2 regions of the Streptosporangium sp. NPDC000095 genome follow, and region 1 is predicted to be linked to the other one. Evidence: riboswitches for the same ligand, from Rfam matches in the RefSeq annotation. Region 1 holds a riboswitch; the other holds the start of a gene.
The links. Region 1 has a riboswitch for cyclic di-AMP ahead of ACFY3V_RS28290 (NlpC/P60 family protein). Riboswitches for the same ligand answer to the same signal wherever they lie in the genome.

Region 1 (6,912 bases):
AGCGGCTGGTGGTCGGCGGCCTGGAGAAGGTCTTCGAGATCAACCGCAACTTCCGCAACGAGGGCGCCGACTCCACCCACAACCCCGAGTTCACGATGCTGGAGGCGTACGGCACGTATCTCGACTACAACGACATCGCCGACCTGACCCAGCGGATGATCCAGAAGGCCGTGATGGCGGCCCTCGGCCACTCCGTCGTCGTCCACCAGGGCCAGGAGGTCGATCTCGGGCTGGCGAAGTGGCCGCGGATCACCCTGTACGGATCGGTCTCCGAGGCGCTGGGCGAGGAGGTCACCACCGAGACGCCCCTGGAGCACGTCCGCAAGCTCGCGGACGCGCGGGAGATCCACTGGGACGCCAAGTGGGGTCAGGGCAAGCTGGTCCAGGAGATCTTCGAGGCCCTCGTCGAGCACACGCTCATCCAGCCCACGTTCGTCATGGACTATCCGCTGGAGACCTCCCCGCTGGCACGCAACCACCGGGACAACCCCCTCCTCACCGAGAAGTGGGACCTGATCGGCTTCGGTACCGAGCTGGGCACCGGTTACTCGGAGCTGAACGACCCGGTCGAGCAGCGCCGCCGCCTCACCGAGCAGTCCCTGCTCGCCGCGGGCGGCGACGCGGAGGCCATGCAGCTTGACGAGGATTTCCTCACCGCCCTGGAATATGCGATGCCGCCCACCGGTGGCATGGGGCTCGGGATCGACCGTCTCATCATGGCCTTCACCGGCAAGAACATTCGCGAGACCATCCTGTTCCCGCTGGTCAAGCCGACCGCCTGAGCACGGCGAAGGGCGGCACGCAGGGATCTTGCGGTGGCGTCGGCCCCGGGCACCGCCCGGGGCCGGCGCCGTTTTCATGTGGTGGCGCGGTGAGACCGCCGTGAGTGCCGCGGGGCCGTCGACGAGACGGACGGGACGGACGGGACGAGAGCTGAGGGCTGGAAACGGTCGTCGCGCCCATGGTCCCCCATAATGCCGGACGCCTTTCCGTGCGGATCAGAAATCCATTTCCAGCACGTCCAATATCGCTTTCGCGTCCCATCGTCACCGCGTGATACTTCACGAATGCCGCGAAGCCGCTTCCTCGACCCCTATATTTCCGTCTTTTTCGCGGCGTGTCGTCAAGGTGGCGGATGGTGATGGCCGCCGAAGACTATCGGGAAGAGATCGGTTTTTACCGAGAAATGCGGGCAGTCCGGATCTCCGGAGGACCCGCTCCGGCGCGCCCGGCGGGGCGAGGGCTCCCGCGAAACCTTGTTCTGCCAGGACTTCGATCACCGCAGCCAGGGGTACCTGCCGGCTCGTGCTCGGGATGGGTCATGACATAGCCGCAAAGGCACTGACATATCATGAGTACTTCATGTAGCGCCTACTATGTCAATACTGGACGCGCGCTATGAAGAGCGGAACTTGACGACCTTTGAACAAGGCGTTTACCGTTCCTGGCGGACGGTATTCATTTCCGGCGTCTCGCACCCGGTTTCCAGAGTGGGGGGAGTGACTCTTGATGGCATATCCAGAAGTGGATTCACGCCATGGCGACAGCCCCCTGGGCATGAGCGATATCGGTCTCAGCGATGACGATCTCGTGCTGCTGGCTGAGCTCGCCAAGGGTGTCACGGTCGATCGGGTGGGGCGTCGCCTCGACATCAGCGGGCGGACCGTCAGGCGCAGGCTGAGAGGCATCTGCGACCGCATCGGTGTCGCCACGGCGATCGAGGCCGTCGCCTGGGCCGCACGCCGTCGCCTGATCTGACACGGCACCGCACGCGTGCCCGGCAGGTCGGGCCGGGCACGCGTGCGGACAGGGCAGGGGGGCGGGGTGGGGCACGCTCAGGCGGCGATGCGGACGCCTCCGACAAAGGGCCGGTTGTCGATCGTGGTGATGTGGACGACGTCACCCGTCCGGGGCGCGTGGACCATCAGGCCCGCGCCGATGTAGATCCCGACATGGTGCAGGTCGCTGTAGAAGAAGACCAGGTCTCCGGGGCGTAGCTCTTTCCTGGAGACGTGGGTGCCGGCGGTCCACTGGTCGCCGGTGTAGTGCGGCAGGCTGATGCCGACCTTCTGGTAGGCCCACATGACCAGCCCGGAGCAGTCGAAGGAGTTGGGACCCTCGGCGCCCCAGACGTACGGCTTGAGCTGCTGGGTGAGCGCCCAGCGGGTCGCCTCCGCGGCCTTGCCGCTGCCCACGATGGGCACGTTGGTCTTCACCCGGGCGCCCCTGTTGCCGACGGCCCTGGCACGCACCTCGCTGAACAGGTCGCTCTCGACCCGCGCGACCAGACGCTCGATCTTGGTCCGGTTGCCGTCGATCTCCGCCAGGAGCTTCTTGACCTCCGACGTCCTCGCCTTGGCGCCGGCCTTCGCCCGCTCGGCGGCCTCGATCGCCCGGGCGACCTGGGCGACCTCCTCGCTCTGCTGCTGCTGGAGCGCGTAGTTGGTGGTGGCCTGATCGAGGAAGGTGTCGGGGTCCGTCGCCTGTGTGAAGGCGAGTCCGGAGTTCAGGCCGCCCGACATGTAGGTGCTCTGCGCCAGGAGGGTGGCCTTGGTGCGACGGGAGGCCAGCTCCGACTCGCTCGACGCGAGGATCTTCTCGGCGCTCTCCGCGGCCCGCTGGGCCTGCCTGAGCTTGACCCGCTCGCCGTTGTACCGCTCGGCGAGGACGCCGATCTCCTCGTGCAGTTTCTCGGCCTGCTTGGCCAGCTGCTGGAGGCTGGGTTCGGGGTCGGCGGTGGCCGCGACCGTCGGTGTGCCGAGAGTGAGGGTGGCGAATGCCAGGCCGATCACCGCCATGCGGCGGCGCAGCCCGCGCGGCGCGCGTTCTCGACGGCGGGCGTCGTCGCCCGCGTTCTTTCCTCCGCGGTCGCGCTCGCGCTTCACCAACGGGCTCCTCTCCTCGGCCGCCTACCGGGTTAGCTGACGGGTTCGGGCCGGAGGCAGCCCTACCGAGTGCGCCGGTGGCACTCGGATTCACCCCCAAGGACGTGGTGGGTCCCCGGTTCCCCGTGGTGAGGGATTCGGCGGGTCAGGCTTTTACGTCTCTGACATCGAGCACGGAGATTAGTGCACCCGTGGTTCCTGCTCAACCAGAACTGCGAATTCAGTGGAGGTTCCGCAACTGAAGTGTCACGGAAAGATCACATGTCAATATGATCAACATGGCCATTACGCTGCCTTTACCTCCCCGGCGGGGGGTGCGGGGAAGGTCTTCCCAGGTCCGGGACCGTACCAAAGGTGAGTTGTGGCACACGTGAGATGCCGCGCGCCCAGTGTGGTAAAGCGATTACCGGCGGTCATGTGAGGGGGGTGTGCCGCGAGTTAAGGAGGAGCCGTAATTGAAGACCGGTGAGGACGTACGCTGAACGGTCATGGAGCAGCTTGCTGAGCATTCTCCCGTGCCGGTCGTGAGCACCCCGGGCGGCGGGGAGCGACGCGCGGGACCCGAGGGGGCGGAGCCTGACCCGCCCCTGCCCGCGGCGGCCGAGGTCGCGGAGATCGCCAAGGCCGCCGAGGTCTCGGTCCGTCGTGCCCGGACCCCGGACGTCCGCGCGATCAGGCGGCTCGTCGACACCTACGGCGGCGTCGGCCCCCGCCTGCTGGAGAAGGCCACCGTCACCCTGTACGAGGACGTTCAGGAGTTCTGGGTCGCCACCGACGCCGAGGGGGCGGTCATCGGCTGCGGGGCTCTCCACGTCCTCTGGGAGGATCTGGCCGAGATCCGCACCGTGGCCGTCGATCCGACCCGTCGCGGGATGGGAATCGGCCACCGGATCGTCTCCGCCCTCATTCGCACGGCCGCGGAGCTGGGCCTGCGCCGGGTCTTCTGCCTCACCTTCGAGGTCGACTTCTTCGCCAGGCACGGTTTCCGCGAGATCCAGGGCACGCCCGTCGCTCCCGCGGTCTACGCGGAGCTTCTCGCCTCCTACGACGAGGGCGTGGCGGAGTTTCTCGATCTGGAGCACGTCAAGCCCAACACCTTGGGAAACACCCGGATGCTGCTCCACCTGACACGTGAGCCCGACTGTGATGACTTTGGAGCTGACTGATCGGAAAGGTGACTGTCGATACCTATGTCGATACCTTGTGCAGCAGCAAGCATGTGCGTCTGACATTTGCCACATGCGCAGTCTAAGTGAGGTGACGCGGTGAGCACCGGACAGCCGCCGTATCCACAGGATGATCCCGACCGCGATCGCACACCGTCGGGACACCCGGATTACGGACAGCACAACGCGGGTCGAGCCGCTGGCGAACTCGATCCCGACGTAACGGTCATGGGATATCGGTCGGAGGCCTCACAGCCGAACACCGGCCCAGGACAGAGCCAGCCCGGCTACGGCCAGGGTTACGGGCAGCAGGGCTACGGCCAGCAGCCCGGTTACGGCCAGCAGGGTTACGGCCAGCAGCCCGACTACGGGCAGCAGTCCCAGCAGCAGGGTTACGGCCAGCAGGGCGGGACGGGGTCGTACGGGCAGCAGCAGCCCGGCTACGGCCAGCAGTCCCAGCAGCAGGGTTACGGCCAGCAGCCCAGTTATGGCCAGCAGGGCGGGACCGGCGGGTACGGCCAGCAGGGCGGGACGGGGTCGTACGGGCAGCAGCCCGGTTACGGCCAGCAGGCGTCCCACGAGCAGTCGGGCTACGGTCAGCAGTCCCAGCCCGGTTACGGCCAGCAGGCTTACGGCCAGCAGCCGGGCTACGGCCAGCAGGGGGCCCAGCAGCCCGGCTACGGTCAGCAGCCGGACTACGGGCAGCAGTACGGCCAGCAGGGTTACGGCCAGCAGCCCGACTACGGCCAGCAGGGCTACGGCCAGCAGCCCGGCTACGGGCAGCAGGGCTACGGCCAGCCGTACGGCGGTCCTCCCGGGGCGCCCGCCCCGCTCGCGGAGTGGTGGCAGCGTCTGCTGGCGAGGCTGGTCGACGGGATCATCCTGGCGATCCCGGGGGTCATCATCAGCCTGGTGCTGACCGCGATGCTCGTGACCGCCCCCACCTTCGACGGCACGTCGATCACGGAGGGGAGCGGGACCTTCCTCGCCGGGCTCCTCATCGCGTTGGTCAGCGCGGCGATCTACATGGCCTACGAGTTCCTCATGCTCAGCAGGGGCGGCCAGACGGTCGGCAAGATGGTCATGGGCATCAAGGTCGTGCCGGTCGGCAGTGCCCTGCCGCCCGGTGGGCTCGGCTCCGACATGGCGGTCAAGCGCGCCGGGGTGATGTTCGGCCCGCAGTTCCTGAGCTGGATCCCCTTCGTGGGCTTCCTCTTCAACATCTTCAGCCTCGTGAACGTCCTGTGGCTGCTGTGGGACAAGCCGCTGCAGCAGGCCCTGCACGACAAGGTGGCGGGGACGGTCGTCGTCAAGATCAAGTAGTCCCCTGAATAACGGGGCCGGCGGTTCAACCGCCGGCCCCGTTTTCGTGCGCGGGTGAGAAAACGGGGGCCCTTAGGGGTCCGTAAGGGTCTCGGGGGCCGGGGCGCGGAAGCCTCAAAACCATTTGCCGCGCCCTGAGCAACGCGGGGGAAGTTATGACCGAGTCTCGACCCGCTCGCCGGAATATTCGCGTACGTTGCCCACAACGGGCTCACGTCCGCCCTGGGCGCCCTATGAGGGGTCAATGCCGGATCCGTCCCCGTCGGGGGTTCGTGCACTACTCGCCGAATGGTCGGCGCCGCGCGCCTCCGGCATCCTCGGTGACCTCGCGTCGGATTCTCTTCTTCGCCTTCCGCCGTGTGTTCGGGGCAGCCGGTGAAGACCTTCTTACGGATCCGGATCGGGGCGCCCGGTGTTGGCGAGGTTGTCTGAGGAGTGCATCGTGTTTGGTGGTTATACGGTCTACGACTATGTACTCCGTGCCAGAGTGGGTCGTACTCTTGGCAAGAAAGTGTTGAAGATCCGTCTTGTTCCATACACTTGTGTCACATCGGTTCACACCGAGGTGATGAAGCGAGCAGCTCCCCGTCCGGGCGTTCTGTCGACGGAGGGCATTCTCGCGATGAAGTCGTCGGCGGCGATCTCAGGCTCCATGGCAAGGTGTTGTTCATCCCGGCGGACAGCCCCCTTCAGCAGGGACTTCGTCGCCGGGAGGTCGATGGCGCAGCGGCGCGGAAGCCGCGCGGCATTGGTATTACGGCGACGATGATGATCACCTGATCGTCCACCTGGTTTTTCCTCGTGCCTTTACGACCACAACCGGTAAGAGAGCTGGAGAGAAGCATTAGGCTGGAGGAAGACGGCATGGTCGCCCCTGCGCGCGTGTCGCCGGTCGGTGGCGCTATGGTCATCTATGGGCGGTTCCAGCGATCGGGTGCGCTCGCGAGGCCCGGAGAGCCGCCGCCACATTTTCATGGTCCCCAGAAAGCCACCCACGGTGCGGAGCGAGGGCGAATGTACGACGTATTGTCCGCGTTGATACCCCCGGCGGTCGTCGGCGGGGCCTTCATCTTCGGAGTCGTCAAGCTACTTCGGAGTGAAGCCGCCGGCCGACGTCCGGCAAAACGGCCCGACCCCGAGTCGCAGAAGAGCTGATCCACCGGAGGCTCGACCGGTGAGTCTCGGTTGCCTGTGAGAATCGCCGAGCTCCTGGAATTGCCGCTCTTCGATCGCGGGTATATGTTTAGCTTGCGAATGAAACAATACTCCGCGAAAGGATTGTGTAGATGGCCAAGCAGATCCAGGAGATTCTCATCGACGACCTCGATGGGGGCGAGGCCAATGAGACTGTCGCCTTCGCGATTGACGGCACCAGCTATGAGATTGACCTGAGTGACGTTAACGCGAAGAAGCTCCGCGACTCCCTGTCGCCTTTCGTGCAGAGCGCCCGCCGTTCCGGCGCCCTGGCTCCCCGCCGCCGCCGCGCAGGCGGAGCGCGGGCACTCACGCGAGAGAAGAGCGCCGACATCCGGGCGTGG
Region 2 (6,912 bases), on a different contig from region 1:
GAGGATCGGGCCCGCGGCCGAGCGGCTGCGCGAGCTTCCCGAACACCCGGCCGTCGACCTGGCGTTCATCGACGCCGACAAGGTCAACTATCCCGTCTACTACGAGATCCTCATGTCGCGCCTGGCCCCCGGCGGGGTGATCCTCGTCGACAACACCCTGTGGAGCGGGCACGTCGCCGACCCAACCAGGGACGACGAGACCGTGCGGCACATCCGCGAGTTCAACGACATGGTGAGCGCCGACGAGCGGGTCACCTCGATCATGCTTCCCATCGCCGACGGCCTCACCATGATTCGAAAGCACTGACGAAAACTTTCCCGAATCGCGGGCGAAGGAAAACCTTTCCGATTACTGTAAGCGATGTGACAAACACGTTGCGCCCACCCGCGCGGAGGGAAGGATGACCTCATGGCCAAGACCCTGGAACGCCGCGAGGCGAAGCCCGTGTCCACCAACCATCAGGAGCTCGAAGCGCACTACCAGAGGACCTGCGACCAGTGGCCCGACCGTAAGGTCGAGATCATCAACGGCCGGATCGTGGTGAGGGAGTTGCCCACACTCAACCACGCCAAGAGCATCCTGCAGTTGTTGATCCAGCTCATCCCGTTCGCCACGGAACAGGGCTGGCATCCCGTATACGACGTCAAGCTCTTCCTGGGCGTCCAGAAAGATCGTTATCGGCCCGATCTCCTTGTCCTGCCGAAGTCTCCCCGCATGTGGGACGAGGAGAACGTCTATGCGGAGGAGACGCTGCTCGTCGTGGAGGTGGTCTCCCCCAGTAGTCGGAGCGACGACCACGTCACCAAACCGGAAAACTGCGCGATCGCCGGGGTTCCGCTCTATCTGGTGATCGACGCCACCCAGAATCTCGCCCGGCTCCTCAGCCATCCCGGGGAGAGGGGCTACCAGCGGCAACACCAGGTGACCCTTGGAGAGCCCCTTGAGCTCCCCGCTCCCTGGAACCTCACGATCGACACCGGCAAGCTGACCGAAGGGTAGGCCCACTCGGCGGGAGGCCCGGCCGGGGCGGGAGGCCGGAGCCCCCGCCGAGCCGGGGTCCCCGGACGCCTCGACCGGGCCTCTCCCGCACGGGATCGGCCCTGCACTCCGCGCGCGACCTCGATCAACCTGAAGTGATCACTCGTCGCACCGGATCGGACACGGCCGCTCACCCGCGACGACACGACGCGTGTGGAAAACGGGGGCAACGGATCGTGTGGACCCAGCCATACGCTCCGTCGCCCTCGACGGCGGTGGAAGGTGCTCAGCAGATCTTGTGGACCCAGCTGTGCGGGTCGGGACGGGTCCCGTACTGGATCCCCACGAGCTCCTCGCGGATCTTCGAGGTGACGGGCCCCTGGGTGCCGTCGCCGATCGTCCAGGCGCGGTCGGCGCCCTTGACCGAGCCGACCGGGGTGACGACCGCGGCGGTGCCGCAGGCGAAGACCTCGGTGAGCTCGCCCGTCTCGCAGCCCTGCTGCCACTCCTCGACCGACAGGCGCCCCTCCTCGGCCTGGAGGCCGAGGTCGGAGGCGAGGGAGAGGATCGAGTCACGGGTGATGCCGGGCAGGAGGGTGCCGGTGAGCGCCGGGGTGAGCAGGCGGTCTCCGTAGACGAAGAACAGGTTCATCCCGCCCATCTCCTCGACGTAGCGGTGCTCGCCCGCATCCAGCCAGACCACCTGGTCACAGCCCTGCTCGACGGCCTGGCGCTGGGCGACGAAGGCCGCCGCGTAGTTGCCGCCGCACTTGGCGAAGCCGGTGCCGCCGGGGGCCGCGCGGGTGTACTCGGTGGAGAGCCAGACCGTCACGGCCTGCCCGCCTCCGAAGTAGGCCGCCGCCGGAGAGGCGATGACCATGTACTTGTAGCTCCTGGACGGGTAGTTGACGCCGAGCGCCGGCTGCGTGGCGATCATGAAGGGGCGCAGATAGAGGCTGTGCCCCGGCGTGGTCGGGACCCACTCGCGGTCGGTCTGGACGAGCAGCTCCAGCGACTCGACGAACGTCTCCTCGGGCAGTTCGGGCATGGCCATCCGCAGCGCGGAGCTGTTGAAGCGGGCGGCGTTCGCCTCCGGCCGGAAGGCCACGATCGCGCCGTTCTCCTGGCGGTAGGCCTTGAGCCCTTCGAAAAGCTCCTGCGCGTAGTGGAAGACCGACGTCGCGGGGTCGAGGCTGAGCGGGCCGTACGGCATGAGCCTGGCGTCGTGCCAGCCCTCACCCTCGGTGTAGTCGATCGAGATCATGTGGTCGGTGAAGACCTGACCGAACCCGGGACTCGCCATTACCTGCTCGCGCTCTGCCGCGGTGCGAGCGTGGTCGGAGAGCTGCACGTCGAAGCTGAGCTTCTGAGCGGTGGTCATCGCACGGATCCTTCTCTTGAGGTCTGGCTTACCCTTGGGTCCATTCTGCGTCGGACCGGGTAACGGGAAACTACTCCATCCATGCCGAAAACCGGCAGTGCTGGAGAAACAAAAACGCGCCTGGCGGCTCAGGTGAGCCGCCAGGCGCGTCGGGGTCGAGGGAGGCGGCTTCCTCAGCCGGCTACTCGGGCGGTGATGTCGTCGCCGATCTCGTGGGTGGTCCGGCCGGCCCGGCCGGCCGTCCGCTCGACCAGGTCGTCGGCGACGGCCTGCTCGACCCTGGTGGCCTCGGCGGCCATACCGAGGTGGTCGAGGAGCATGGCGACCGACAGGATCGTGGCGGTCGGGTCGGCCTTGCCCTGGCCCGCGATGTCGGGGGCGCTGCCGTGAACCGGCTCGAACATGCTCGGCGCGGTGCGGTCGGGGTTGACGTTGCCGCTCGCCGCCAGACCGATGCCGCCGGCGATCGCCGCGCCGATGTCGGTGAGGATGTCACCGAAGAGGTTGTCGGTGACGATCACGTCGAAGCGCTCCGGCTGGCTGACGAAGAACATCGAGGCCGCGTCGACGTGGCAGTAGTCGGTCTGGACCTCGGGATATTCCAGGCCGACGCGGTCGAAGGTGCGGGCCCAGAGGTCGCCGGCGTAGGTGAGCACGTTGGTCTTGTGGACCAGCGTCAGCTTTTTGCGGGGGCGGCCGAGCGCCTTGTCGAAGGCGTAACGCACGACGCGCTCGACGCCGTAGGCGGTGTTCAGCGACTCCTGGGTGGCGATCTCGTGCGGCGTGCCCCTGCGCATGACGCCACCCGCTCCGGCGTACGGGCCCTCGGTGCCCTCGCGGACGACGATCATGTCGATGTCCTCGGGGCGGGATCCGCCCAGCGGCGTCTCGACGCCGGGGAAGAGCTTGACCGGGCGCAGGTTCACGTAGTGGTCGAGCTGGAAGCGGAGCTTGAGCAGCAGGTCGCGCTCCAGGATGCCCGGGGGCACGCTGGGGTCGCCGACCGCGCCGAGCAGGATCGCGTCGTATCCGCGCAGTTCGTCGAGGACCGGGTCCGGCAGGGTCTCGCCGGTTTCGTGGTAGCGCTTGGCGCCGAGGTCGTAGGTGGTGGTCTCCACCTTCGTACCGACCGCTTCGAGGACCTTCAGCCCTTCGGCGACGACCTCGACTCCGATTCCGTCCCCGGGGATGACCGCCAGGCGAATGTTACGCGAATCCATGCAGGCACCTTACCGGTCCGTCTCGGCGATTGAACACCGGTCTCATTCTGCGGACGTGTTCGCACGACAGACCCTCTGATCGTTTTGTCCTTTTTTGCTCCCTATTGACCGTTTAGGGAGGTTTCGTTATGGTCCTCCCATTCACATCACTGCCTAATCCGTACGGGCCATCCCCTTACCGGGCCCGCACGGAGCCGGGGAACCACTCTTTACGGGATCTACCGCACCCCCGAGAACACCGCCCCTCCCCCGGAGCGCGTTCCCGGTCGTCATCAGGCGGATCCCTTGGGGCGAATCAGCGCGTTCTCGCGCCGTAGGGCGGCCTCCACGCCCGAGCCCGACAGCTCACCCGGCCGGCCTTATGGAAGGAATCATCCTGTCCGGCACAGTTCTCCCCCGCGTCCTGTCCATCTCCGCCTCCCTGATCCTCGCCGGCGCCGCGGTGTGCGCGACCTCGACCGCCGCCCTGGCCGCCTCCCCGCCCCCCGCCCCCGGACCCGCAGCGCTCAAAACCCCCACGCTGAAGGAAACGCTGAAGGCGATGGACGTCAGGCCCGCCTGGCAGAAGGCCGTGCAGTGGGCCATGTCCAAGCGCGGAACGCCCTACGTCTGGGGCGGCACCGGCAACGGCGGCTTCGACTGCTCCGGCCTGATGCTCCGCGCCTACGGCGCCGCCGGGATCAAACTCCCCCGCGTCACCTACGACCAGTACGCCGCCTTCTCCAAGAAGATCGCCTGGAAGGACCTCAGAGCCGGTGACCTGGCCTTCTTCAGCGGCCTCGGCCACGTCGGCATGATCACAAAGCCCGGCTACATGGTTCACGCCCCGCAAAGCGGCGACGTCGTCAAGGAGGAGAAGCTCAGCTCCTGGCGCCGCGCCTCCTTCGTCGGCGCGGTCCGCCCCGACCCGCAGGGGGTCCAGCTCGCCAAGCGGGTCGAGCTCGCGACCGAAGTCGTGCCCGGCGGATGAGACACGCCGGCGGATCGCCGCCGGGAGGCCGTGGAGGCCCCGGTGGCGGCGAGAACGGGTTCAGCGGGTGGGGGCACCACCGTTGTCCCTGCGGTCCAGAGCGGTCTGGAGCGCGTCGGTGGCCTCGTCCTCTGTCTCCTCGGGACGGTTCCAGGGATACATGTCGTACATGGCGAATCTCGTCTCGGTCGCACGCGAGCAAGGAAGGTGGTCAAGTCTCCGGTCGGGACTCCGACCAGGCCTGATGTCGAGGGTCCGGATCACGGACCGGCGACGGGGGCTTGGAGCCGGCAAGCGCCACAACACCGCGGCGAGTCGCCGGCCTGCCCCTGTCAGGCCTCGCCGCGGCAGGTAGGAATTACGAGAACCTGGCGCATTTCATTCCAGGCTACCTGCCCACGGAAACGCCGTCTCGCCCGGCGTACACACTTCTCACATGCTGAGACGAGATGTGGCCGCCGCCCCGGTCATCGGGGCGGCGGCCACATCGGTGGACCACGGCCGTGTTTCCCGTACGTCCCCCGATCGGTCCTGGGTGATCGCATGTCGTCCTGGATCGGGAAGGGCCACCGACCCGCGACGACGCGGCACGCGCGGGAAACGGGGCTAGTCGGCCAGGTCGGCCGAGCGGCCGCTGTCGGCGCCGATCTCCGCGCCGATCTGGTCGATCACCTCGGCCGGGATCGCGGTGTCGACGGTGAGGGCGATCAGCGCCTTGCCGCCCTTGGCGTCCCGGGCCACCTGCATCGAGGCGATGTTGATCGAGTGGTCGCCGAGAATACGGCCGACCACGCCGACGATGCCGGGACGGTCGGTGTAGGTGAAGAACGACAGGTGGTCGGTGGGCTCGATCTCCATCTGGTAGCCGTTGACCTCGACGATCTTCGTGATCTGCCTCGGCCCGGACAGGGTGCCGGAGACCGAGACCGTGCGGCCGTCGGCGAGGACGCCGCGGACCGTCACGACGTTGCGCCAGTCGGGGCTCTCGGAGCTGGTGACCAGCTCGACCGACACCCCCCGGTCCTTGGCCAGCAGCGGGGCGTTGACGTAGGTGACCGAGTCCTCGACCACGTCGGTGAAGACGCCCTTGAGCGCGGCCAGCTCCAGCACGCGGACGTCGTGGGAGGCGATCTCACCGCGCACCTCGACGTCGAGCTTGGTGGCGACCTCGCCCGCGAGGGCGGTGAACACCCGGCCGAGCTTCTCGGCGAGCGGCAGGCCCGGCTTGACGTCCTCGGCGACGGCACCGCCCTGGACGTTGACCGCGTCCGGCACGAACTCCCCGGCGAGGGCGAGCTTCACGCTGCGCGCGACCTGGGTGCCCGCCTTCTCCTGGGCCTCGTGGGTGGAGGCGCCCAGGTGCGGGGTGACGACGACCTGGTCGAGCTCGAAGAGCGGGCTGTCGGTGACCGGCTCCTTGGGGAACACGTCGATGCCGGCGCCGGCGACGCGGCCCTCCTTGAGGGCGGAGTAGAGGGCGTTCTCGTCGATGATGCCGCCCCGGGCGACGTTGATGAGGCGCACGTTCGGCTTGACCGCGTGGAGCTCCCTGTCGCCGATGAGACCGATGGTCTCCTTGGACTTGGGCAGGTGCACCGTGATGAAGTCGGCCTCGCTCAGGGCCTCCTCGAGCGAGACCAGCCGGACGCCCATCTGCGCGGCGCGGGCCGGCTGCAGGTAGGGGTCGTAGGCGATCAGTTCGACGCCGAACGGCTGGAGGCGCTGCGCGACCAGCTGGCCGATCTTGCCGAGGCCGAGGATCGCGACGACCTTCTCGTCGAGCTCCACCCCGGTGTACTTCGAGCGCTTCCACTCGCCGCCCTTGAGCGCGGAGTGCGCCTGGGCGACGTTGCGGGCGGAGGCGAGGATGAGGGCGACGGTGTGCTCGGCGGCGCTGGTGATGTTGGAGGTCGGCGCGTTGACGACCATGACACCGGCCTTGGTGGCGGCCTCCACATCGACGTTGTCCAGGCCGACGCCCGCGCGGGCGACGACGCGGAGCCTGGGAGCGTTGGCGATCGCCTCGGCGTCGACCTGCGTGGCGCTGCGCACGATGAGCGCGTCCACGTCGGCGAGGGCGGGCAGGAACTGGGCGCGGTCGGCGCCGTCGGTGTGGCGGACTTCGAAGTCCGCGCCCAGAACCGCGAGACCAGCCTCGGAAAGTTCCTCAGCGACCAGTACGACGGGCTTGTTCACAGGCTGGATCCTTACTAGACGGTGAGGGGTGCACGGACCTCACGTAGTCTATCGGCGCTTGTGAACGCGTTCACGAGTGTCCCGCGATCCGAGACGCTTCGCGCCACCGGGAAACCCCTCGGAGAGGCTCCGGAGACGGGTGGGACGTGAGGGGATCTCGCGACCC

Region 2: linked by a shared signal. The riboswitch ahead of ACFY3V_RS27185 (C40 family peptidase) and the one ahead of ACFY3V_RS28290 (NlpC/P60 family protein) in region 1 are both predicted to bind cyclic di-AMP.

Annotation. Positions count from the first base shown of each region.
Region 1 is NZ_JBIAZS010000014.1:112,056-118,967, forward strand. It holds gene lysX (bifunctional lysylphosphatidylglycerol synthetase/lysine--tRNA ligase LysX) at 1-782, shown strand, start outside; gene ACFY3V_RS28285 (LuxR C-terminal-related transcriptional regulator) at 1,558-1,758, shown strand; gene ACFY3V_RS28290 (NlpC/P60 family protein) at 1,836-2,885, opposite strand; cyclic di-AMP (ydaO/yuaA leader) riboswitch at 2,891-3,038, opposite strand; gene ACFY3V_RS28295 (amino-acid N-acetyltransferase) at 3,374-4,051, shown strand; gene ACFY3V_RS28300 (RDD family protein) at 4,280-5,374, shown strand; gene ACFY3V_RS28305 (Lsr2 family protein) at 6,661-6,912, shown strand, end outside.
Region 2 is NZ_JBIAZS010000013.1:178,071-184,982, reverse strand. It holds gene ACFY3V_RS27205 (O-methyltransferase) at 1-307, shown strand, start outside; gene ACFY3V_RS27200 (Uma2 family endonuclease) at 410-1,000, shown strand; gene ACFY3V_RS27195 (branched-chain amino acid aminotransferase) at 1,266-2,360, opposite strand; gene ACFY3V_RS27190 (3-isopropylmalate dehydrogenase) at 2,534-3,580, opposite strand; cyclic di-AMP (ydaO/yuaA leader) riboswitch at 3,736-3,954, shown strand; gene ACFY3V_RS27185 (C40 family peptidase) at 3,942-4,550, shown strand; gene serA (phosphoglycerate dehydrogenase) at 5,157-6,746, opposite strand.